Regions from separate parts of the Edwardsiella sp. EA181011 genome, predicted to be linked through region 3. Evidence: predicted binding sites of a transcription regulator. Region 3 holds the regulator's gene; each other region holds the start of a gene.
What was found. Region 3 encodes ArgR, which controls arginine synthesis, uptake and breakdown. Its sites were predicted from a motif close to ANTGAATAAAAATACANT; they were not measured.
Positions count from the first base shown of each region.

Region 1 (7,887 bases), 910 kb from region 3:
CTGAGCAGTCGGCTGAAGAGACGCTGCGCAAGGTGATTTCTCTGCCGGCGCCGATCCGTGGCTCGGCGGTTTACCGCCACGGCGATCGCGCCGATCGCCTGCTGAACGGCGATCGCCTCAATAGCAGCCTGGTGTGCGAATGCGAGGCGGTGACCGCCGGCGAGGTGCGCTATGCGGTGGATTCGCTGACGGTGAATAACCTGGTGGATCTGCGCCGTCGCACCCGCGTGGGGATGGGCACCTGTCAGGGCGAGCTGTGCGCCTGCCGTGCGGCCGGATTGCTGAACCGATTTAAGATCACCACGCCGCAGCAGTCTATCGATCAGCTGTCCCACTTCCTGAACGAACGCTGGAAGGGGATCCGCCCGATCGCCTGGGGCGATGCACTGCGCGAAAGCGAATTTACCAGTTGGGTTTACCAAGGGCTGTGCGGGATGGACGCCGCGCTGCCGCAGCGCGGGGAGAGCGACGATGAAATTTGATACCCTGATGATCGGCGGCGGCCTGGCCGGACTGGCCTGCGGCATCCGCCTGGCCGAGGCCGGGCAACGCTGCGCTATCGTCAGCGCCGGGCAGAGTGCGCTGCACTTCTCCTCCGGCTCCTTTGATCTGCTGTCGCGCCTGCCGGACGGTACGCCGGTTACCGCGCCGCGTGCGGCGATTGACGAGCTGCAGCGCCAGGCGCCGCAGCACCCCTATAGCCTGATGGGCGCCGAGCGGTTTTCCCGCTACGCCGTTGAGGCCGAGCGCCTGCTGGAGCGCAGCGGACTGGCGCTGGTGGGCGACCATCAGCGTAACCACCTGCGAGTCACCCCCCTGGGCACCCGCCGTCTGACCTGGCTGAGCCCGGATGAGGTGCCGGTGAGCGATGCGGACGCCGCGCTGCCGTGGCGGCGTATCCTGGTGGCCGGCATTGAAGGGTTTCTCGATTTTCAGCCGCAGCTGGTGGCCAGCTCTCTGCAGGAGCAGGGGGCCGAGTGCGAGGTGGTCGAGCTGACGCTGCCGGCGCTGGATCGTCTGCGCGGCAACCCCAGCGAGTTCCGCGCGGTCAACATCGCCCGGGTGCTCGACGTGGCGGAGAACCGCCGCCTGCTGGCCGAGGAGCTGAACCGTCATGGGGCGCAGGCGGATGCCATCCTGATGCCCGCCTGCGTCGGCGTGGACTGCGACGATGCGCTGGCGCAGCTGCGCGCGGCGGTCGCCCGTCCGCTGATGCTGCTGCCGACCCTGCCGCCGTCGGTGCTGGGGATCCATATTCACCAGCGGCTGCGCCGCCGTTTTCAGGCGCTGGGCGGCCTGATCATGCCGGGGGATACGGTGCTGCGTGCGGAGTATGAGAATAACCGGGTGGCTCGTGTGTACACCCGCAATCACGGCGATATTCCGCTGCGTCCGCGTCATGTGGTGTTGGCCAGCGGCAGCTTCTTCAGCAACGGGCTACGCGCCGACTTCGGCGGCGTGCGTGAGCCGGTGTTCGGTCTGGACGTCATCTCGGCCGCCGATCGCAGCGACTGGTGCAGCGAGTCGATGTTCGCGCCGCAGCCGTACCTGCAGTTCGGGGTGCGCGGCGACGCCGAGCAGCGCGCCGCCGTCAACGGCGCCGTCGTCAATAACCTGTATGCCGCCGGCGCCGTGCTGGGCGGCTATGATCCGATCCATCAGGGCTGCGGCGCCGGGGTTTCCCTGCTCACCGCCCTGCACGCCGCGCAACAGATTCTGGCGGAGGACGCGTAATGAGCCTGCCTGCTGATAACAGCTTTGAACAATGTATCAAGTGCACCGTGTGCACCACCTATTGTCCGGTCGCCAAGGTGAATCCGGCCTATCCCGGCCCAAAACAGGCGGGCCCGGACGGGGAGCGTCTGCGCCTGAAGGATCCGCAGCTGTACGATGAGGCGCTGAAGTACTGCACCAACTGCAAGCGCTGCGAGGTGGCCTGTCCGTCCGACGTAAAGATCGGCGACATCATTCTGCGCGCCAAGAATCAGTACGGTAACCATAAGCCCAAGCTGCGCGACGCCATCCTCAGCCATACCGATCTGATGGGCACCCTCTCAACGCCGTTTGCGCCGCTGATCAACGCCACCACCGGCCTGAAGCCGGTGCGTCAGCTGCTGGATAAGGCGCTGAAGATCGACCATCGCCGCGAGCTGCCCAAGTACTCCCATGGCACCTTCCGCAGCTGGATGCGCAAGCAGAGCGCGGAGCAGGCGCGCTTTAGTGAGCAGGTGGCGTTCTTCCACGGCTGCTACGTGAACTACAACCATCCACAGCTGGGCAAGGATCTGGTGCGGGTGTTTAACGCCATGGATATCGGGATCCAGCTGCTGTCACGTGAGAAGTGCTGCGGCGTGCCGCTGGTGGCCAACGGCTTTATCGATCAGGCCAAGAAACAGGCGCGGGTGAACGCCGACTCCCTGAGCGAGGCGGTGCTGGAGAAGGGGCTGCCGGTGGTGGCGACCTCCTCGAGCTGCACCTTCATGCTGCGCGACGAGTACCCGCACGTGCTGGATATCGATACCACGCCGGTGCGCGATCGGGTCGAGCTGGCGACCCGTCATCTCTACCGTCTGCTCGACGGCGGACGCACGCTGCCCCTGAAGCCGCTGAACCTGAAGATCGCCTACCATACGCCGTGTCATATGGAGCGGATGGGCTGGGCGCCCTATACCCTGGCGTTGCTGCAGATGATTCCGGGCGTAGAGCTTATCATTCTGGACTCCCAGTGCTGCGGTATCGCCGGGACCTACGGTTTCAAGAAGGAGAACTATGAGACCGCACAGGGCATCGGCGCCGGGTTGTTCCGCCAGATCGACGCCAGCGGCGTGGATCTGGTGGTCACCGACTGTGAGACTTGTAAATGGCAGATCGAAATGTCCACCAGTAAGCGCTGCGAACATCCGATCACCCTGCTGGCCCAGGCGCTGGCGTAGCCGGTCGGCGGCCCCGCTGGGTGACGGGGCGTCTCTGTATCATCGAGCTTTTCTTGTTATTACCTCCTGTTAGAGTGAGTGTCCCTGTTTGGTCCCGGCCTGCGCCGGGACCTTTTTTTCTTTCTGACGCCCCTGCCATAAATGTGGCGAACGGCGCAGTTACGCCGTCGTCTCCTGGTTAAAATAAAACGCAGTTTTATAAACAAGGGAATGAATGAGTCATGTTAACCGGTAACGTTCACTATCTGGATCAGATGCCGTATCTGCCGGTCGCGCTGCGCCAGGCGATTGAGTATGTGATGGTCAACTTCAGCGCCGAAACGCCGGCGGGCCGCTATGAAATTGATGCGCAGCGCCAGTTCGTGCTGATCGCCCACGACGATACGGCGCCGGCCGAGACACGCCGCGCCGAATACCACGCTCGCTATCTGGATATCCAGATCGTGCTGGAGGGGCAGGAGGGCATGGGCTTTAGCAATCTGGCACCGGGCGTCGCCGGGGAAGATCTGCTGGCGGAGAAGGATATCGCTTTCCTGCCGGTGGGCGCGGGCGGTCTGCAGGAGAAGCAGCTGGCGCTGTGCGCGGGCGATTTTGTGGTGTTCTATCCCGGCGAGGTGCACAAGCCGCTGTGCGCGCTGGGTGAGCCGGCGCGGGTGCGCAAGGCGGTGATCAAGCTGGATGCGCAGGCGCTCGGCCTGCTGTAGCGGTCACGGCGGCCAGCGGCGGTGGCCGCTGGCTCGTGCGGTCTTTGATGCCGCGCGCCGTTATTCGCCCAGGGTCGCCACCATCACCGCCTTGATGGTATGCAGGCGGTTCTCCGCCTGATCGAAGACGATGCTGTGGGGCGATTCAAACACCTCATCGGTCACCTCAATTCCGCCGTGTAGCCCATACTGTTCGGCCATCTGCTGGCCTACGCCGGTCATCTCGTCGTGGAAGGCGGGCAGGCAGTGCAGGAATTTTACCTGCGGGTTGCCGCTCAGCTGCAGCGTTTGCAGGTTGACCTGATACGGCAGCAGCTGGGTAATGCGCTCTTGCCAGACCGATTTGGGCTCGCCCATGGAGACCCACACATCGGTATACAGGAAGTCGGCGCCCTGTACCCCTTCGGCGACCTCCTCCGTCAGCACCAGCTTCGCCCCGGTCTGCTCTGCCACGGCCTGGCACTGGGCGATCAGCTCGGCCTCCGGCCAGTAGGCCTTGGGCGCGACCAGGCGCAGCTCCATCCCCATCAGCGCGGCGCCCTCCAGCAGTGAGTTGCCCATGTTATTGCGCGCGTCGCCCAGATAGGCCAGCTTCATGGCGGCAAGGGGCTTGGCGCAGTGTTCGCGCATGGTGAGGAAGTCCGCCAGGATCTGCGTGGGGTGAAACTCATCGGTCAGGCCGTTCCACACCGGCACGCCGGCGTAGTGCGCCAGCGTCTCTACCACCTGCTGGCCAAAGCCGCGGTATTGAATGGCGTCATACAGCCTGCCGAGCACCCGCGCGCTATCCTTGATCGACTCTTTATGGCCTATCTGGCTGCCGCTGGGGCCGAGGTAGGTGACATGGGCGCCCTGATCGTAGGCGGCCACCTCAAAGGAGCAGCGGGTACGGGTGGAGTCCTTTTCAAAGATCAGCGCGATGTTTTTGCCCCGCAGACGAGGGCATTCGCACCCCTGTTTTTTGGCCTGCTTCAGTTCGGCAGCCAGATTGAGTAGATATGCAATTTGCTGCGGGGTGAAATCCAGTAACCTCAGGAAGTGCTGCTGATTAAGCTGATCCATATGGGTCATCTCCGTCTGTGGGGGGTTATGCTGCGATGAATTTATATTCACATTATGTGTATTAAAATTCATTTTCAACCCCCGAGCGTGAAATATTGTATTTTCTTGAGTGGTGAGGCGCCGTCGCCTGTGGGAGAATGCGCCAAAGGCTTAGCGATTGAGGATCAGTGAAATGGCAAACCGAGAGCTGCTGGAAGAACAGCGCGAAGAAACCCGCATGATTATTGAGGAGCTGCTGGACGACGGCAGCGATCCGGACGCGCTGTACACCATTGAGCACCACCTGTCGGCGGAGCGCTTTGAGGCGCTGGAGCAGGCTGCCGTGGAGGCGTTCAAGCTGGGTTACGAAGTGACCGATGCCGAGGAGCTGGAGGTTGAAGGGGGCATCCTGCTGATGTGCTGCGACGTGATCAGTGAAGTGGGGCTGAACGCCGAGACCATCGATGCTCAGGTCGAGCAACTGATCGCCCTGGCGGAGAAGCACGGCGTCAGCTACGACGGCTGGGGAACCTATTTTGAAGATCCGGACGGCGAAGAGGGTGACGACGGCGAGGAGTACGACGACGAGGCGATCGACGAGGACGACGACGGTCGTCGCCACTGAGATCGATGTCGATCGCGATCGTGCTGACGGGAGCCTGCGGGCTCCCGTTTTTTTGTCCCGCGCAGGCTCTCCTGCCAGGCAGGGCGCGTCCCGTGCTGCGTCAGCGATGACGCTCCTCTCTGAGTTAGTCTAGGGTATCAATGACCCCCAGATGGATCGCGTATTTGTGCACCTTGTACTGCAGGGTGGTACGCGAGAGCCCCAGGCTGCGCGCCGCCTGGGCGACGCAGCCGTTGCTGTGGTTGAGGGCCTGGACGATCTGGCCGCGCTCATAGCGTGCGATGCGTTGGGCCAGATTGCCCTCTTCCTGGATGGCCGGATACGCGCTGGGCGGCGGCTCGATGGGCGGCGGAGGGCATGCGCCGCGCGACGGAATCATGCTCAGCGCCTCTTCATCGTAGGCGATGCAGTCGAGGGGGCCGTCGTGATCCTGCATGATCATGCTGCGTACGATGGTGTTTTCCAGCATGCGCACGTTGCCGGGCCAGCGCCGACGCAGCAGGGTATCCTGGGCCTCTTTGGCGATGCCGTGGATGCGGTGCACCATGTCGTTGCGGTATTTGGTGAGGAAGTGGTTAGCCAGCAGCAGAATATCGGACGGCCTGGCGGAGAGCGGCGGCAGCGCGAGCATGCCGACGCTTAGGCGATAGAACAGATCGGCCCGCAGTCTCCCCTGGTCTATCAGGGCGGCAGGCGCCTCGTTCATCGCCGCCACAATGCGTACGTCCGACTGTTTCTGCTGGCTGCCGCCCAGCTTCCAGTAGGTTTTATCCTGGAGAAAGCGCAATAGCTTGCTCTGCATCTCCAGCGGCATGGCGTTGAGCTCATCCAGGAACAGGGTGCCGCCGTCGGCCAGCTCCAGATACCCCTTGCTGTTCTCCGCGCCGGTAAAGGCGCCTTTGACGGTGCCGAACAGCGTACTCTCGATCAGGGTCGGCGGCAGGGCGCCGCAGTTCAGGGCGATAAAGGGGCGCTCCGCCCGCGGGCTGCTGCGGTGGATCAGGCGGGAAAACAGTTCCTTACCGGTTCCTGTCTCGCCGACGATGATCACCGGCACGTTGCTCTGCGCCAGGCGTTTCCCTTTATCGATCAGCGCCAGCGTCGCCGGATCCTGGGTAATGATGGCATGGCTGTCCTCGTCGGCCGCGGCGTACAGACGCTGGTTCAGCTCGACGACCTGCTCCTGCAGACGGCGTACGCCCGACATATCGCGGCCAATTTCGATGGCGCCCACCATGCTGCCGTCGCGGGCGTACAGCGGCGCCGTCGTATGCTGATAGTCGACCGCCCGCCCGCGGGCGTTGTAGTACACCTGGTAGTTCCCCACGTATTCAACGCCGCTTTTCAGCGAGCACAGCATGGTGCTTTGGCTCTCCTTCATCCGTGGGTAGACGGCCAGTATGTGGCGCCCCAGAGCACACTCTGCGCTGCAGCCGTCCAGCTCCGCGCTTTCCTGGTTGTAGTACACGTAGCGGCCCTGCTCGTCGATGATGGCGAGGGGCTGATGAATCAGATCGAAGAATCGCGCAAACATGCTGAGTGCGCTGCGGAGATCCGGGTTGACTGGCGGCATGGTGCATTTTCCTTGGGTTGACTGCCGGGCGCCTGGGGACGTAGCGCCGAATTTTCGGCGCTACGACGAAAAACAGACCGACCGACCAATGTTTGGCAATGCGATTTTATTTTATCTACTTGATTTTTAATGATTTAAAAGCTGGCACGTGCATTGCTATAGAGTTGCTATCGATACGATATCAATCAATATTATCCACAGCAATCAGAGGTTTTTATGTCAGATAACGTTATTAAAAACTATAACCAGTTGCGTCATAACGTAATTGAACACGATCGTCGCTTCAGCGCCCGCGGCGGCAAGCTGTGCTTTGAGGGACAGGATGTCACCGCGCTGGCGAAGAAGTATGGCACCCCCTTCTACGTATTCTCCGAGGCGGAGATCGTGCGCAATATCCGTGAGATCGAGCAGGCCTTTTCCGCCCATCCGAACACCAAAACCTTCTTCGCCTCCAAAACCTGCTCCGTGATGGGGGTGCTGCAGGCGATCCGCGACGCCGGGATCTGCGCCGAGGCCAACTCGCAGTATGAGGTACGCAAGTGTCTGGAGGTTGGCTTTCGCGGCGATCAGATCGTGTTTAACGGGGTGGTGAAAAAGCCTGAGGATCTGGAGTACGCCATCGCCAACGATCTGTACCTGATCAACGTCGACAGCTTGTATGAGCTGGACCATATCGATGCGATCTCCCGCCGCCTGAAGAAGACCGCCAACGTGTGCGTGCGCGTCGAGCCGAACGTGCCGTCCGCTACCCACGCCGAGCTGGTCACCGCATTCCACGCCAAGTCGGGGCTGGATCTAGAGCAGGCCGAAGAGACCTGCCGCCGTATCCTGGCGATGCCCTACGTACACCTGCGCGGCCTGCACATGCACGTGGGCGATCAGGTGCCGGAGGCGGAGCCGTTTGCCAAAGCGACCCGCGTGCTGGTGGACGAATCCCGCCGTCTGGAGCAGGTGCTGGGGATCAGGTTCGATCTGATCAACGTCGGCGGCGGCATTCCGGTGCCATATAAG
Region 1 is NZ_CP011364.1:1,116,230-1,124,116, forward strand. Features, by position in the region: gene glpA (anaerobic glycerol-3-phosphate dehydrogenase subunit A) at 1-482, shown strand, start outside; gene glpB (glycerol-3-phosphate dehydrogenase subunit GlpB) at 472-1,734, shown strand; gene glpC (anaerobic glycerol-3-phosphate dehydrogenase subunit GlpC) at 1,734-2,933, shown strand; gene QY76_RS05055 (YhcH/YjgK/YiaL family protein) at 3,155-3,637, shown strand; gene argF (ornithine carbamoyltransferase) at 3,698-4,699, opposite strand; gene rraB (ribonuclease E inhibitor RraB) at 4,872-5,303, shown strand; gene QY76_RS05070 (sigma-54-dependent Fis family transcriptional regulator) at 5,428-6,876, opposite strand; gene QY76_RS05075 (alanine racemase) at 7,093-7,887, shown strand, end outside.
Region 1: a site for ArgR is predicted at 4,755-4,772, ahead of argF (ornithine carbamoyltransferase). Genes of this name have one in related genera too.

Region 2 (7,887 bases), 490 kb from region 3:
ACCACCGTCAGCCTACGCGCCATCAGCGGCAGAGCAACGGTGCCTCAGGTTTACATCGGTGGCCAGCATATCGGCGGCAGCGATGATTTGGAGCACTACCTGCAACAGGCTTAACAACAATAGGGCCACCCATGGCCCATCAAAGCCAACGTATTGGCGGGCTCGTCCCGCCTTTTTTTCGGTATTCCAGGAATCATGTAATGAAAGAATTACACGTCGACGTTGCCGTGATCGGCGGCGGTACCGCCGGGCTAGGCGCCTATCGTGCAGCCAAACGCTATACCCCCAGCGTGGTGATGATAGAAGGCGGTCCCTTTGGCACCACCTGCGCCCGCGTGGGCTGCATGCCCTCTAAGCTGCTGATCGCCGCGGCAGAATCCGTGCATCAGATCGCCCGCGCACCCGGCTTCGGTATCCATCCCCAGGGCGATGTCCGCATTGACGGTCGAGCGGTGATGGATCGCGTGAAGCGCGAACGCGATCGCTTCGTCGGCTTCGTCATGGAGGGTGTCGACAGCATTCCCGCGGATGACAAAATCCTTGGCTACGCCCGCTTTCTGGACGATCACACCCTGCAGGTTGATGAACATACCCGTATTCATGCCAAACGCATCGTCATCGCCAGCGGCTCACGCCCGGTATGGCCTGCCGCCTGGGATGCCCTGGGCGATCGCCTGATCGTCAACGACGATCTGTTCGCCTGGGATACGCTGCCGCGCGCCGTTGCCGTCTTCGGTCCCGGCGTCATCGGTCTTGAGCTGGGGCAAGCCCTGCACCGGCTCGGCGTCGAGGTCAGGGTATTCGGCGTCGGCGGCGCCGTCGGGCCGTTGACGGATGCCGAGGTCCGCCGCTATGCCGTAGATAAGCTGGGCGCAGAGTTTTATCTCGACCCCGACGCACAGGTAGAGATCCTGCAGCGTGAGGGGGAGCAGGTCTTCATTCGCTATCGCGATCTGAACGGTCAGACGCAGGATATCCTGGTGGACTACGTTCTGGCCGCCACCGGCCGGCGTCCCAACGTCGACCGCCTGGGGCTGGAGAACACCACCCTGCAGCTGGATGCGCGCGGCGTACCGCTGGCAGATCGCATGACGATGCAGACCAGCGTCGGGCATATCTTTATTGCCGGCGACGCCAGCAACCAGCTGCCGCTGCTGCACGAGGCCAGCGATCAGGCGCGCATTGCCGGTGAGAACGCCGGTAGCTATCCCGAGATCACCCCGGGACTGCGCCGCAGTCCCCTCTCGGTGGTCTTTTCCGACCCGCAGATCGCGATGGTGGGCTCCACCTTCCGCGAGTTGAATGAGCGATATGGCGCCTGCGGCTGCTTCGCCGTCGGGGAGGTCTCATTTGAAAACCAGGGACGATCGCGCGTCATGCTGCGCAATCTTGGCCTGCTGCATGTCTATGCAGAGCAGGGAAGCGGCCGTTTCCTCGGCGCGGAGATGATCGGACCGGACGCCGAGCACCTTGCCCATCTGCTCTCTTGGGCCCATCAACAGCAGATGACCGTAAATCAGATGCTGGATATGCCGTTTTACCATCCGGTCATTGAGGAGGGAGTGCGTACCGCCCTGCGCGATCTGCAAAGTAAACTGCGTCTGGGCAGCGACGAAATTGAGCGCTGCCTGCGCTGTCCGGGGGATTAACCCCGCCCGCGCCGGCGCGCGGAGCATCAGAGAATGTTACCCAGTCGCCGCTGGGCATCATCGATCGCCTGTGCGACCTGCTGCGGCGCCACGCCGCCGCGGGCGCTGCGTTTTGCCAGACAGGAGTCCAGCGCCAGCAGTGGATAGACATCGGCGCCGATCGCCGGACTGAATGACTGCAGCGTCTCCAGCGGCAACGCCTCCAGCGGTTTACCCTGCGCCAGCGCCGCCACGACCGCCTCTCCGACAATGTGGTGCGCCTCCCTAAACGGGATCCCTCTGGCTACCAGATAATCCGCCAGCTCCGTGGCATTCGCATATCCCTGCTGCGCCGCTTCGGCGCAGCGCGGGCGCTTAACCGCCAGTCCATCCAACGCCAGCGTCGCCATCTGTAAACAGTCCATCCAGGTGTCCAGGGCATCAAACAGCCCCTCTTTGTCTTCCTGCATATCCTTATTGTAGGCCAGCGGAAGCCCTTTTAACGTCATCAGCATGCCGCTGAGCGCCCCCTGCACTCGCCCACACTTACCGCGGATCAGCTCCAGCGCATCCGGATTCTTTTTCTGCGGCATCAGCGACGATCCGGAGGTTACCCGCTCCGACAGCTCAATAAAGCCGGCCTCGCCGCTGTTAAAGAAGATCAGATCTTCGGCGAAGCGCGATAGATGCACCATGCCGATAGCGGCCGCCGACAGCAGCTCCAGGACATGATCGCGATCGGATACGCTGTCCAGACTGTTACGCGTTGCGGCAGAGAACCCCAGCCAGTCGGCCAGCCGATCGCGATCGATAGGGTAGGCGGTACCAGCCAGCGCGCCGCTGCCTAACGGGCTGCTATTCAGACGCCGTAGGGCATCATCCAGGCGGCTCTCATCGCGGGCCAGCATCTCGACATAAGCCAGACACCAATGGGCAAAGGTGATCGGCTGCGCCCGCTGCAAATGGGTATAACCGGGCATCACCGCATCCTGATTCTGGCGGGCACAGTCCGTTAGCGCCTGCTGCAGCGCTATCAGAGCCTGACGCAGCATCTCGCCCTGATCCTTACACCATAGCTTCAGATCGGTCGCCACCTGATCGTTGCGGCTGCGTCCGGTATGCAGCTTTTTGCCCAGGTCACCGACCCGCTCAATCAGCTGCTGCTCCACCCAACTGTGAATATCCTCCGCATCGCTGTCCAAGATAGCGTGGGGATCGGCGCGAACCTCCTCCAGCAGCGCTGCGAGCGCCTGCGCCAGCTGCTGCTGCTCCTGTACCGTCAGTACGCCGACGGTCACCAGCGCCCGGGACCAGGCGACGGATCCGATGATATCCTGCTCCGCCAGCCGATAATCAAAGCGCAGGGAATCATTAAACTGTTTAAAACGGCGATCTGCCGCCTGGGAAAAACGCCCGCCCCAAAGTGCCATAGTGACTGCTCCGTACTCAGAATAAAATGATCGACGGGCCGCAGCGCGGCCCGCGTTCTGTCCTGCGCCTACTACTGCTTTGCGCTGTTCAGCGCGCGAATGCGCGAAGAGAGGGAGAACAGACGAATAAAGCCGCCGGCGTGGCTGTGATCGTACACATCATCCTCACCAAAGGTAGCGAAAGCCTCGTTATACAGGCTGTTGGCCGACTTCTTCTGTATGGCGGTAGCCTGCCCTTTATACAGCTTGATCACCACTTCGCCACTCACCGCGTCGGCCAACGCATCGGCCGACGCCTGCAGCGACTGACGCAGCGGTGCGAACCAGCGGCCGTCATACACAACGTAGGACATCTCCTGACCCAGCTTCTCACGCCACTGGAAGCTGTCGCGATCCAGTACCAGCTGCTCCACGCCGCGCAGCGCCGCCATCATGATGGTGCCCCCCGGCGTCTCATAACAGCCGCGGGATTTAATGCCCACCAGGCGGTTTTCGACGATATCAATACGTCCTACGCCGTGGCGGGCGCCCAGCGCATTCAGCGCCTGCAGGCAGCCAAAGGGCGTCATCGCCACCCCATTGACCGAAACGACCTCGCCCTTTTCAACGCCCACGGTCACCAGCTCGGGCTGATCCGGCGCCTCCTCTGGGGCACAGGTCCACACCCAGCAGTCTTGGTTGGCCGGGCTCCACGGGCTCTCCAGCACGCCCCCTTCGGTAGAGATATGCCAGGCGTTGGCGTCACGGCTGTAGATCTTCTCCAGCGTGGCGGTGGTGGGAATATCGCGCCCCTTCAGATAGTCGAGCAGCGCCTCACGCGAACGCAGATCCCACTCGCGCCACGGCGCCACGACCTGTAGCTGCGGTGCCAGCGCGGTATAGGTGGTTTCAAAACGCACCTGATCGTTGCCTTTCCCGGTCGCGCCGTGACACAGAGCGTCGGCCCCCAGCTCCAGCGCCAGCTCAACCTGCGCTTTCGCGATCAGCGGGCGGGCCATCGACGTCCCCAGCAGATAGCTGCCCTCATAGAGCGCGCCGCTCTTCAGCACCGGATAGACGTAATCCTTGATAAAGGTTTCGCGCAGATCCACGACATAGCAGGAGGAGGCGCCGGAGCGGAGCGCTTTCTGCTCGATGCCCACCAGGTCTTCTCGCTCCTGGCCGATATCCGCCACAAAGGCGATAACCTCACAGCCGCCGTAGTTTTCCTTAAGCCACGGAATGATGGCGGAGGTATCCAGGCCGCCGGAGTAGGCCAGAACGATTTTGTTGATGCTTTGGGTTGCCATACAGGTTTCCTTATTCTTAACCGAATCGTGTTGTTGTGTTATGCATGAATACGCGTGCCGACGGCTTCGCCGTTAAACAGCGCCGGCAGCTTTTCGGCGTGACGCCAGCCGGCGATATCAACCGGACGCCCCAGCGTCCGAGCGGCTTCCAAGGCCGCGTTCACCTTTACCACCATCCCATCGGTGATGATGCCCTGCTCGATCAGACACTGTGCCTTCTGCGCCGTCATCTCCGCGATACGCTGTCCCTTACCATCGAGGATGCCGCTGACGTCAGACAGCATCAGCAGATCCGCCCCCAGGGTCGCCGCCAGCGCCGTCGCCGCCTGATCGGCATTGACATTCAGTAGCATCCCCTCGGCGCTGATGCCGATGGAGCTGACGATCGGCAGGAAATCCGCCGCCAGCAGCTGACGCAGCAGCAGCGGCGATCCCGGCAGCGCCTGGCCAACGTGTCCCAGGGACGCATCCAGCGGACTCACCTGTACCGCCCCGCCGTCGGCCAGCGACAGGCCGATCGCCGCCAGTCCGTGCGCAATGGCGCAGGCCTGTAGCGTCTTGTTCGCCGTCCCCGCCAGCGCGCCGCTGATAATGCCTATCTGATCGGCCGGCGTGACCCGCAGACCCTGCCGCTTCACCACCGGCAACCGCAGGCGCGCCATCAGCTCATCCACCAGGCACCCGCCGCCGTGTACGATGACGATCGGACGGCGATCATGATGTCGGTAGGCCAACAGCGCCTGAAAGAGACGCTCCATCGCCTGTGGGTTATCGAGTAATACGCCGCCGAGTTTGATGATTAACGGATCCATAGCTGCCTCTGTCTGTCCGGGATAGATGGTTAAAGGAGAGCGCACGTCTCAGGAAAGCCAAAGCGCAGGTTCATACACTGCACCGCCTGGGCCGCCGCCCCTTTCAGCAGATTGTCCTCTGCGGCAACCACGATCAGATGCTGTCCCTGCAGGGAGAAACCGATGTCGCAAAACGGCGTACCCGCCACCGCGCCGATGGACGGCAGCGTTCCCTGATACAGGCGGATCAATGGTTTATCCTGATAGGCTCGATAAAAAGCCATCGCCACCTCGGCCGCATCCACGCCGCTTTTTACCCGTAGGTGGATCGTCTCCAGTATGCCGCGAGGAAAATTGCCCAGGTGGGGGGTAAAAATCACCGGAATGCCTAGGTGTGCGGCGATCTCCGGCTGATGACGATGCGTAAACAGCCCATAGGGCTGCAGGCTCACCTCGCAAAAGCTGCTGCCGAGGCTGGCCTTACGTCCGGCGCCGCTGACGCCGCTGACGGCGTTGATAACCGGCCACTGCGCCGTATCGATCAGCCCAGCAGCCAGCAGCGGTTTTAACGCCAGCTGTGCCGCCGTCGGGTAGCACCCCGGCAGCGCGACCAGCTGCGCCGTGCGCAGCGCAGCGCCCTGCCACTCCGCCAGGCCATATACCGCCTGCTCAAGCCACTCGGGATGTTGATGCGTAAAGCCGTAATACTGCGAGTAGGCCTTGCTGCTGCGGAGCCGATAGGCGCCGGAGAGATCGAAGACGGTGCAACCGGCCGCCAGAAACTCAGGCGCCAAAAGATGGCTAACTGCATGATCGGTCGCCAAAAAGACCACATCGGCCAGCGGGGCCAGCGCCGCGCTGTCGTCGCAGGCCAGCAACGGGAGATCGACCACCCCTTTCAGCCGCGGGTGAATATCTGACAACAATTTTCCGCCATCAACGCTTTGCGCAGACACGGTCAAACCCGCTATGGTGATGTAGGGATGGCGCTGCAGATAGGCGGCAAGCTCAGCACCGGTATAGCCGCTGGCGCCAACGATTAACCCATTTAACGACTTCTGAATACTGGACATCGCGGCGATCGCTCCTCTTGGTTAACCGTGGATACCGGCCGTGCGCTGAGATGCCTCAGCCCCTGACCTCACATCCAGTTAGCCCCATCGCTGCTGCCAATACTCGGGCGTCCCTGTCTGTTCCATTCGATGATGCTTTATTGTATTTTTATTCATAATTATTGCATGAATATTGATACTATCCAAACTTGAGGCTGTCAACCATGAATACGCAATTACCCTCATTTATCGCGTTGTACCGTGCGCTGATCGCAACCCCCTCCATCAGCGCCAACGACGGCGCACTGGACCAGAGTAATGAACGGTTAATCACCCTGCTGGCAGGATGGCTTAGCGATCTCGGGCTGCGTGTCGAGGTGCAGCCTGTCCCTAACACACGGAATAAATTCAATTTACTAGCGAGCTATGGTGAGGGAGGCGGAGGACTGATGCTGGCGGGACATACCGATACGGTTCCCTTTGACGAGGGGCGCTGGACCCGAGATCCCTTCACGCTCAGCGAACAAGATAATCGCCTGTACGGTCTTGGAACCGCAGACATGAAAGGATTCTTCGCTTTTATCATCGATACCCTGCGCGATATCGAACTGCATAAACTAAATAAACCGCTCTACATTTTGGCGACGGCGGACGAGGAGACCTCGATGGCGGGCGCGCGCTATTTTGCCGCCAGCACCGCGCTGCGCCCCGACTGCTGCATCATCGGTGAACCCACCTCCCTTAAACCGATCCGAGCCCATAAAGGCCATCTCTCCGAGGCCATCCGCATCACCGGTCAGTCAGGGCACTCCAGCGATCCGGCGCGCGGCGTCAACGCGATTGAGATCATGCACGATGCCATCGGCCACCTGCTCACCCTGCGCAATACGCTGCAGCAGCGTTACCACAATCCGGCCTTTAATATCCCTTACCCCACCATGAACCTGGGGCATATCCACGGAGGTGATGCAGCTAACCGCATCTGCGCCTGCTGCGAACTGCACCTGGATATGCGCCCGCTGCCGGGAATGACGCTGAACGATCTCAGCGAGCTGCTGAATCAGGCGCTGGCGCCCATCGCGACGCAGTGGCCGGGACGTCTGCGTATTGAGCATCTGCATCCGCCGATCCCCGGCTATGAATGCCCGCGCCACGCGCCGCTGGTACTGGCAATAGAACAGCTATTGGGGGAGCGAGCAGAGGCCGTCAACTACTGTACCGAGGCACCGTTCCTGCAAGAGATCTGCCCAACGCTGGTGCTCGGCCCGGGCTCCATTGAGCAGGCGCATCAGCCGGATGAGTATCTGTCCACCGACTTTATTGTGCCGACGCGCACCCTGCTGACGCAGATAATCCACCATTTTTGTCAGCGCTGATCACGGCAGGTGCCGCCCCGGGCAAACGATGACGCGGCGGCGTTTGCAATGTAACTGTTATCAGTTAGACCTCTTCAGGTCATTGCGTAATTAAATTTCAGTTAACAGCGCTAAATTGTGTGTTTTGGCAAGAAATTGTGTCAATTGACGCAGAGGACGGAACGTGGCTTTATAAAGAGGCACTCTACAATTTCCGAGTGAAAGAAATTTACGTATTGGGAGGGGCAGTGGTTCTATGAATGAGCAATATTCGGCGATGCGTGGCAATGTCAGCATGTTGGGCAAGCTGCTGGGCGATACCATCAAGGACGCGCTGGGAGA
Region 2 is NZ_CP011364.1:693,287-701,173, reverse strand. Features, by position in the region: gene QY76_RS03160 (glutathione peroxidase) at 1-114, shown strand, start outside; gene QY76_RS03155 (dihydrolipoyl dehydrogenase) at 201-1,649, shown strand; gene argH (argininosuccinate lyase) at 1,676-3,058, opposite strand; gene QY76_RS03145 (argininosuccinate synthase) at 3,130-4,347, opposite strand; gene argB (acetylglutamate kinase) at 4,386-5,159, opposite strand; gene argC (N-acetyl-gamma-glutamyl-phosphate reductase) at 5,189-6,211, opposite strand; gene argE (acetylornithine deacetylase) at 6,415-7,566, shown strand; gene ppc (phosphoenolpyruvate carboxylase) at 7,802-7,887, shown strand, end outside.
Region 2: a site for ArgR is predicted at 6,351-6,368, ahead of argC (N-acetyl-gamma-glutamyl-phosphate reductase). Genes of this name have one in related genera too.

Region 3 (7,887 bases):
CCGACCAGTGTATTGACCCCGCAGAACAACAGGCACAGCAGCTGCCAGCCACTCAGCTGATAAATCTGGCCCGGATGCGCTAACGGCCACAGGCAGATCGCACATAAAGCATACAACAGACACAGGATCTGCTGCGAGGCCAGGCGACGCAATAATACTTTCTGGGCGATGCCATAGCATACCCAGACCCCGGCCGCCGCCATCCCGAGTAACACGCCCAGCGTGTAGTCCGTTAGACGGGTAAAAATCTCCGCCAGGCTGTTATTAAAAAACAGGAGCAGCCCACCGATCAGCAGCACCGCACCAATCACCTGCGCAGGCCGCATCCGCTCTTTCAGCACCAGTACGCTGGCGAACATCAGACCGACCGGCGAAAGCTGCCCAATCACCTGCGAGGTGGTTGGGCTCAAATACTGTAGCGAGGTGCTAAACAGGATAAAGTTCCCCAGCAGCCCCGCCGTAGCAACGGACAGCAACAGCAGCCAGCGACGCTGTCGAAATACGCGCAGCGGCGGCAGCTGACCGCGCAGGCACAGCACGCTGCCCAGCCCTAATGCCGCCATGGAGAAACGGTACCAAACGATGGTCTCAGGCGCCATGTCAGGCAGAACCTGCTTCATCGCGATCGGCAGCGCACCCCAGAAAATCGCCGTCGTCAGCGCCAACGCGATACCCAGAGCCGCACTCTGTTTACTCTCCATGGACGCCCCTGTCCCTCTCTGTCTTCATAACGCAAAAAAGCCCCGCAAAGTATTGCGGGGCCTTACATCATTCAGGACGCGAAAAACTTATTCAGCAACGATGCTGATAAATTTACGGTTTTTCGGGCCTTTAACTTCGAACTTAACTTTACCGTCAGCCAAAGCGAACAGAGTGTGGTCACGACCGCAACCTACGTTGCTACCAGCGTGGAACTTGGTACCGCGCTGACGAACGATGATGCTGCCTGCCAGAACTGATTCACCGCCGAAGCGTTTTACGCCCAGGCGTTTGCTTTCGGAATCGCGACCGTTGCGACTGGAGCCGCCAGCCTTTTTATGTGCCATTAATCCGCTCTCCTAAAATTAAGCGCTGATACCAGTGATCTTCACGTCAGTGAACCACTGACGGTGACCCTGCTGTTTACGATGATGCTTACGGCGACGGAACTTGACGATCTTCACTTTCTCGCCACGACCGTGAGCAACAACTTCAGCCTTAACTTTACCGCCAGCTACAAAAGGAACGCCAATCTTGATGTCTTCGCCGTTAGCGACCATCAGAATCTGGTCAAACTCAACAGTTTCACCAGTTGCGATGTCCAGCTTTTCCAAGCGAACGGTCTGGCCTTCGCTTACTCGGTGTTGTTTACCACCACTTTGGAAAACCGCGTACATATAAAACTCCGCATTTCCGCACGCATGGCTCATAGTCCGATACGCGCTATAAATATTCACAATAGGGCGCGAATTCTACGCAAAAATCATTCAGAAGACAAGGGTAGAATCAGGAGAAAAGAAGAAAAAAAGCACAGTTTTCTCCCCGCCGTTTATCTAAATCATTTTTCAAGTACAATCATACTATAGTTGGCTGCCCATGGCAGCCTGGCAAGGGCTGCCGCCTGGCGGGACATCCATACACAGTTGAAATAAAACAATGAATTTAGAACAAATTACTGAGTTAACCGCGCAGGATATGGCGGATGTGAACGCAAAAATTCTTCACCAGTTAAATTCGGACGTCGCGCTTATCAACCAGCTTGGTTACTACATCATCAGCGGCGGCGGTAAGCGGATCCGCCCAATGATCGCCGTACTGGCCGCGCGCGCCCTCGGTTATCAGGGCGATCGCCACGTCACCATCGCCGCGCTGATCGAATTTATCCACACCGCCACGCTGCTGCATGACGACGTGGTGGATGAATCGGATATGCGCCGCGGTAAAGCCACCGCCAACGCGGCCTTCGGCAACGCCGCCAGCGTACTGGTCGGCGACTTTATCTATACCCGTGCTTTCCAGATGATGACCAGCCTGGAGTCGCTGCGCATCCTGGCGCTGATGTCGGAGGCCACCAACGTCATCGCGGAGGGCGAGGTACAGCAGCTGATGAACGTCAATGACCCCGATATCAGCGAAGAAAACTACATGCAGGTGATCTACAGCAAAACCGCCCGTCTGTTCGAGGCGGCGGCGCAGTGCTCGGCAATCCTCGCCGGGGCAGATACCGCACAGGAGCGGGCCCTACAGGACTATGGACGCTATCTGGGCACCGCATTTCAGCTGATCGACGATCTGCTGGATTACGATGCCGATGGAAAGACGCTGGGCAAGAATACCGGTGACGATCTCAATGAGGGCAAGCCAACCCTGCCGCTGCTGCACGCCATGCACCACGGATCCGCCGAGCGATCCGCGATGATCCGTCAGGCGATCGAGCAGGGCAATGGCCGTCATCTGCTGGAGCCGGTGCTGGAAACCATGCAGCAGGCTGGCTCGCTGGACTACACCCGCAGCCGGGCAGAAGAAGAGGCCGACAAAGCCATCGCCGCCCTGGCACCGCTGCCGGACAGCCCCCATAAGCAAGCTCTGATTGGGCTGGCGAACCTGGCCGTCAACCGCAGTTTCTAAGCGGGTTCCATCGAGTCTAAGCGCCTGCGGGCGCTTTTTTTTTGCATGTGGCGCTGCAGCCACCATCACAATTTTAACTTTCTATTAATCGCATTAGTTAGAAAGCAATTGAAAAGCAGAAGAGGTTTTCAGATAGTACCGAGGAGTTTTTTTAAGCAGGCGCCATGAAGGTACTTTCAGTGATAAGGAAACCACCGATGAAAAAAACGCTCCCGGAAGACTGGCACCCGGCAGAGATCATTGCCGCATTGCACAAGCGCAGGCTGACGCTCACTCAGGTATCGCGCAACGCCGGTCTGTCCAGCTCGACGCTGGCCAACGCCCTGACGCGTCCCTGGCCCAAAGGCGAATGGCTGATCGCTGAGGCCCTCAATATCCATCCCTGCGAGATCTGGCCCAGCCGTTACTACGATCCCGTCACCCATGAACTGCTGGATCGCAAACGGCTAATACGCGACGCAACCTCGGTCAAAAAGGGCTGAGCCACGCCCACTCATCCGCCCCGCGGCCCTCCGCGCACGCTTACCGATACAAAAAAACCGCAGGCGATGCCTGCGGTTTTCTCGGGCTCACGCTCAGACTTACTTATTGATAAAGTCTTCGCCCAGCGCGATATCTTTACGCAGCACCTCCAGCATGCTCTCCAACGCATGCTGTTCAAAGGCGCTCAGTGTGCCGATATTCAGGCGCTGTACCAGCCCCTCTTTACCCAGCAGCAGCGGTTGCGCAAAGAAGCGGGCATATTCGCCGTCGCTCTCTACGTAGCCGCACTCCACGACGTTTTCATCGCCCTGCATCGCCCGTACCAGCGACAGTGCGAAACGCGCTGCCGCCTGACCCATGGCCAACGTCGCCGATCCACCACCGGCCTTAGCCTCTACCACCTCGGTGCCAGCGTTCTGAATACGCTTGGTCAGATCAGCTACCTCTTGTTCACTGAGGCTGACGCCCGGGATCTGAGAGAGCAGCGGCAGGATCGTGACGCCAGAGTGACCGCCAATCACCGGAATATCCAGCGTTGCCGGATCCAGGTGCTTCAGTTCACCCACGAAGGTGTTGGAGCGGATGATGTCCAGCGTCGTCACGCCGAACAGTTTGTTCGGGTTATATACCCCCGCCTTCTTCAGCACCTCAGCCGCAATCGGCACCATGGTATTCACCGGGTTGGTGATGATACCGATACAAGCACCCGGGCTGGTACGCGCAACCTGTCCGATCAGGTTACGGATAATACCGGCGTTAACGTTGAACAGATCGGAACGATCCATCCCGGGCTTACGGGCCACACCGGCAGAAATCAGCACGATATCCGCGCCCTCCAGGGCGGGAGAGGCATCCTCACCACCGAAACCGCGCACCGTGACCGCCGTAGGGATATGGCTGAGATCAACGGCGACGCCCGGCGTCACCGGGGCGATATCGTAAAGGGAGAGTTCTGAACCTGAAGGCAGCTGAGTCTTAAGCAGAAGAGCGAGCGCCTGGCCGATGCCACCCGCTGCGCCGAGAACCGCAACTTTCATTCTATACTCCTTGTTACTATTTAAATGGAGAATGCCGTGAATGCATTACTACGCACATTAGTAGATCACTTTATAAAAAACAATCTGTTAACACTCAGATTGCGAGCTGACACACTAATTCCATGCTCTGCTGCAAGATTTCTAGAAAAAATGACTTATTGATGAAAGATATAGCAATAATTTGTGCGTGAAATCCGCGCATACTTTACCTCGGATTACGCCTGCGTTACATCCACGCTGTATTTTACATTACAACAACATCATACTAATAACATTTCATTTACCTTTTCCGTGCGTTCGCTCTCTTTTTCCCGATCCACGCGCGGTGACGGCGTTATGATTCGTCCGCTTTACGCCGTTTGCGCCGGCCCTGCGCGAATGACACGGATATTTACAGACTAAATTGCATAAAAATTCACGAATACGCATAATAACGAGGTCTATAGCTACCTTACGGTGAAGAATGCGAAACACGACCAAACAAGAAGACCTGACCAAGGCATTCAAAGCGCTGCTCAAGGAAGAAAAATTCAGCTCTCAGGGAGAGATCGTGCAGGCGCTGCAGGAGCTGGGCTTCGACAATATCAATCAGTCCAAAGTATCGCGTATGCTGACCAAGTTTGGCGCCGTACGGACGCGCAATGCCAAAATGGAAATGGTCTATTGCCTACCGGCCGAACTCGGGGTTCCCACCACCAGCAGCCCGCTGAAGAATCTGGTGCTCGACGTCGATCACAACGACGCCATCGTGGTTATCCATACCAGCCCCGGCGCGGCACAGCTGATCGCTCGCCTGCTCGACTCACTGGGGAAATCTGAGGGAATTCTGGGCACCATCGCCGGCGATGACACCATTTTTACCACGCCCGCCAAAGGATTTGCCGTCGAACAGCTTTATGCAGCCATTCTGGCGCTGTTTGAACAAGAGCTGTAATCACCGCTGCAGGCAGCAATCGCCCCGCCATATGTCATTATAAAGCCCGCCCGCGGGCTTTCTTCTCAGGGTCCCTACCGCGCATCGCCGCCCTGCGCCGCGTAAATCGCATTTTTCGCCAAATAAAGATAACCATCTATTATTTATTTAGTTTTTTATATCTGTATCTTTTTTAGGCCGTTTTTAGCGCATTATGATCTATCCACTCCATACGCAGCGGTAAAATAACACAACAAATAATTAGTGTGATATTAATTCATGATGTTATTGTGCTATGTTCGATGATGAGATGCACATCACATTTTTACGACGACACCACGTCACAATAGAGGCATAACACAATGAAAATTAAAGAGACTATCGCCACGCTGGCTACCCTTTGCGCCCTTTCGTTCGGCACCGCCGCTGCCCAGCTCCCAGCCCATGAAATTACGACGGCTCAGGCCTGCTGCCTGCAGCCGATCGGCGTTATCTCGGTCAGCGGGCTGGGCGGCTCCATCGCCGATATCGATCAGCAGCTGGCGGCCAAGGCCCAGTCCCAGGGCGCCAGCGCCTTTCGTATTATCGAGTAGCGTATCGACGGCAACTATCACGCCACGGCGCAGATCTACCGCTGAACCTCCCTCTGAAGCGCGAGCCAGACCGTCTGGGCTCGCCCCCAAAAAGCAAAACCGCAGCCTGGACTGCGGTTTTGCTTATCCGATAGCGACGCACAGCGTCGCGCGGCTCACTCCTGATGCGCCGCGGACTTTTGCGCCAGCGCCTGCAGCAGACGATCGTGAATATCGCCAAAGCCGCCATTGCTCATCACCAAGATGTGGTCGCCCGGCTGCGCATTTTTCACGATCATCTCCACCAGCGTACCGAGATCGGCGCTCCAGTGCGCGGGCTGCACACAGGCCTCCGCCACCTCCGCCACCTGCCAGGGAATATGCTGTGGCTGATAAAGGAACACCTCATCGGCCCGGCCCAGCGCAGGCGCCAGCTCATTCTTACACACCCCCATCTTCATTGTATTGGAGCGTGGCTCCAGAACGGCCAGAATACGAGCGGTGCCGCCGACCTTACCGCGCAGCGCCGCCAGCGTCGCCAGTATCGCCGTAGGATGGTGGGCAAAATCGTCGTACACGCTGACGCCATAGGCCTGTCCACGCAGCTCTAAGCGACGGCGGGCGTTAATAAAGCTCCCCAGGGCCCGGCATGCCTCCGCGGGAGGAACGCCGACATGACGCGCCGCAGCAATCGCCATCAGCCCGTTGTGCATGTTGTGCTCCCCCACCAGCGCCCACTGAACTTCGCCGACGCATTCACCATCCAGAGAGACGCTGAAGCGGCTGGCATCGGTCGACAGACGCGTCGCGCTCCAGGCGGCCTCATCGCCGCACAGCTCCTGTTCGCTCCAGCAGCCCATCGCCATCACCTGCTTCAGGTTGGCGTCGCTGGCCGGTAGAATAATCCGCCCTTGCCCCGGAACCAGTCGCACCAGATGGTGGAACTGTCGCTGGATCGCCCGCAGATCGTCGAAGATATCCGCATGATCAAATTCCAGATTGTTCAGGATCAGGGTACGGGGGCAGTAGTGGACGAACTTAGAGCGCTTATCAAAAAAGGCGCAGTCATACTCATCCGCCTCGATAACGAAGAATGGACTGTTGCCCAGACGCGCCGATACGCTGAAGTTCCCCGGTACGCCGCCGATCACAAACCCCGGCTCATAGCCACAGGACTCCAGGATCCAGTTCACCATCCCGGCGGTCGTCGTCTTCCCGTGGGTACCGGCAACGGCGATCACCCAACGGTGACGCAAAACCTCATCATGTAACCACTGCGGCCCGGAAACGTAAGGAATATTGCGCTCCAGGATCGCTTCGACGCACGGGTTACCGCGCGCCATCGCATTGCCAATGATGACCAGATCCGGCTGGGGCTCCAGGTGGGCAGGATCATAGCCCTCCAGCAGCGTAATTCCCTGCTGCTGCAGTAGCGTACTCATCGGCGGATAGACATTGGCATCCGACCCGGTAACGTCATGCCCCAGCTGGCGGGCCAATAGCGCCAGCCCCCCCATAAACGTGCCGCAGACTCCAAGAATATGAATGCGCATAATACTTCCAGTAGATTGCATTGATTTAGTTCACATTCTAACGCTGAGTTCAGCGCAGGCGAAAGGAAATTGCCTAGGAATGCCCCGATACATTAGCTAAAATGCGCTGCGAAAACGTTGGTGGTTTGTAAAAAAACCGCTGCTCCTCACAATCAGGGAATGTGTCATGAAAACGCTAGGCGAGTTTATCGTCGAAAAACAGCAGGATTTTCCTCACGCTACCGGTGAGCTTACCGCTCTTCTCTCCGCAATCAAACTGGGTGCCAAAATTATCCACCGCGATATCAACAAGGCGGGGCTGGTCGATATCATCGGCGCCAGCGGTGCGGAAAATATTCAGGGTGAAGTGCAGATGAAGCTAGATCTGTACGCCAACGAGAAGCTCAAGGCCGCGCTGAAAGCGCGTGGTGAAGTGGCCGGCATCGCCTCAGAGGAGGAGGATGATATCGTCATCTTCGAAGGCGATCGTGCCAATAACGCCAAATACGTGGTGCTGATGGATCCACTGGACGGCTCGTCCAATATCGACGTTAACGTCTCCGTCGGTACCATCTTCTCCATCTATCGCCGGATTACCCCGCTCGGCACACCGGTCACCCGCGAAGACTTCCTGCAGCCGGGCAATCGCCAGGTCGCCGCCGGCTATGTGGTCTACGGCTCCTCCACCATGCTGGTCTATACCACCGGCAACGGCGTACACGCGTTTACCTATGATCCTTCCC
Region 3 is NZ_CP011364.1:201,285-209,171, forward strand. Features, by position in the region: gene QY76_RS00945 (DMT family transporter) at 1-701, opposite strand, end outside; gene rpmA (50S ribosomal protein L27) at 789-1,046, opposite strand; gene rplU (50S ribosomal protein L21) at 1,065-1,376, opposite strand; gene ispB (octaprenyl diphosphate synthase) at 1,636-2,607, shown strand; gene QY76_RS00965 (helix-turn-helix transcriptional regulator) at 2,805-3,089, shown strand; gene mdh (malate dehydrogenase) at 3,189-4,127, opposite strand; gene argR (transcriptional regulator ArgR) at 4,591-5,061, shown strand; gene QY76_RS00980 (YdgH/BhsA/McbA-like domain containing protein) at 5,403-5,633, shown strand; gene mpl (UDP-N-acetylmuramate:L-alanyl-gamma-D-glutamyl-meso-diaminopimelate ligase) at 5,789-7,165, opposite strand; gene fbp (class 1 fructose-bisphosphatase) at 7,332-7,887, shown strand, end outside.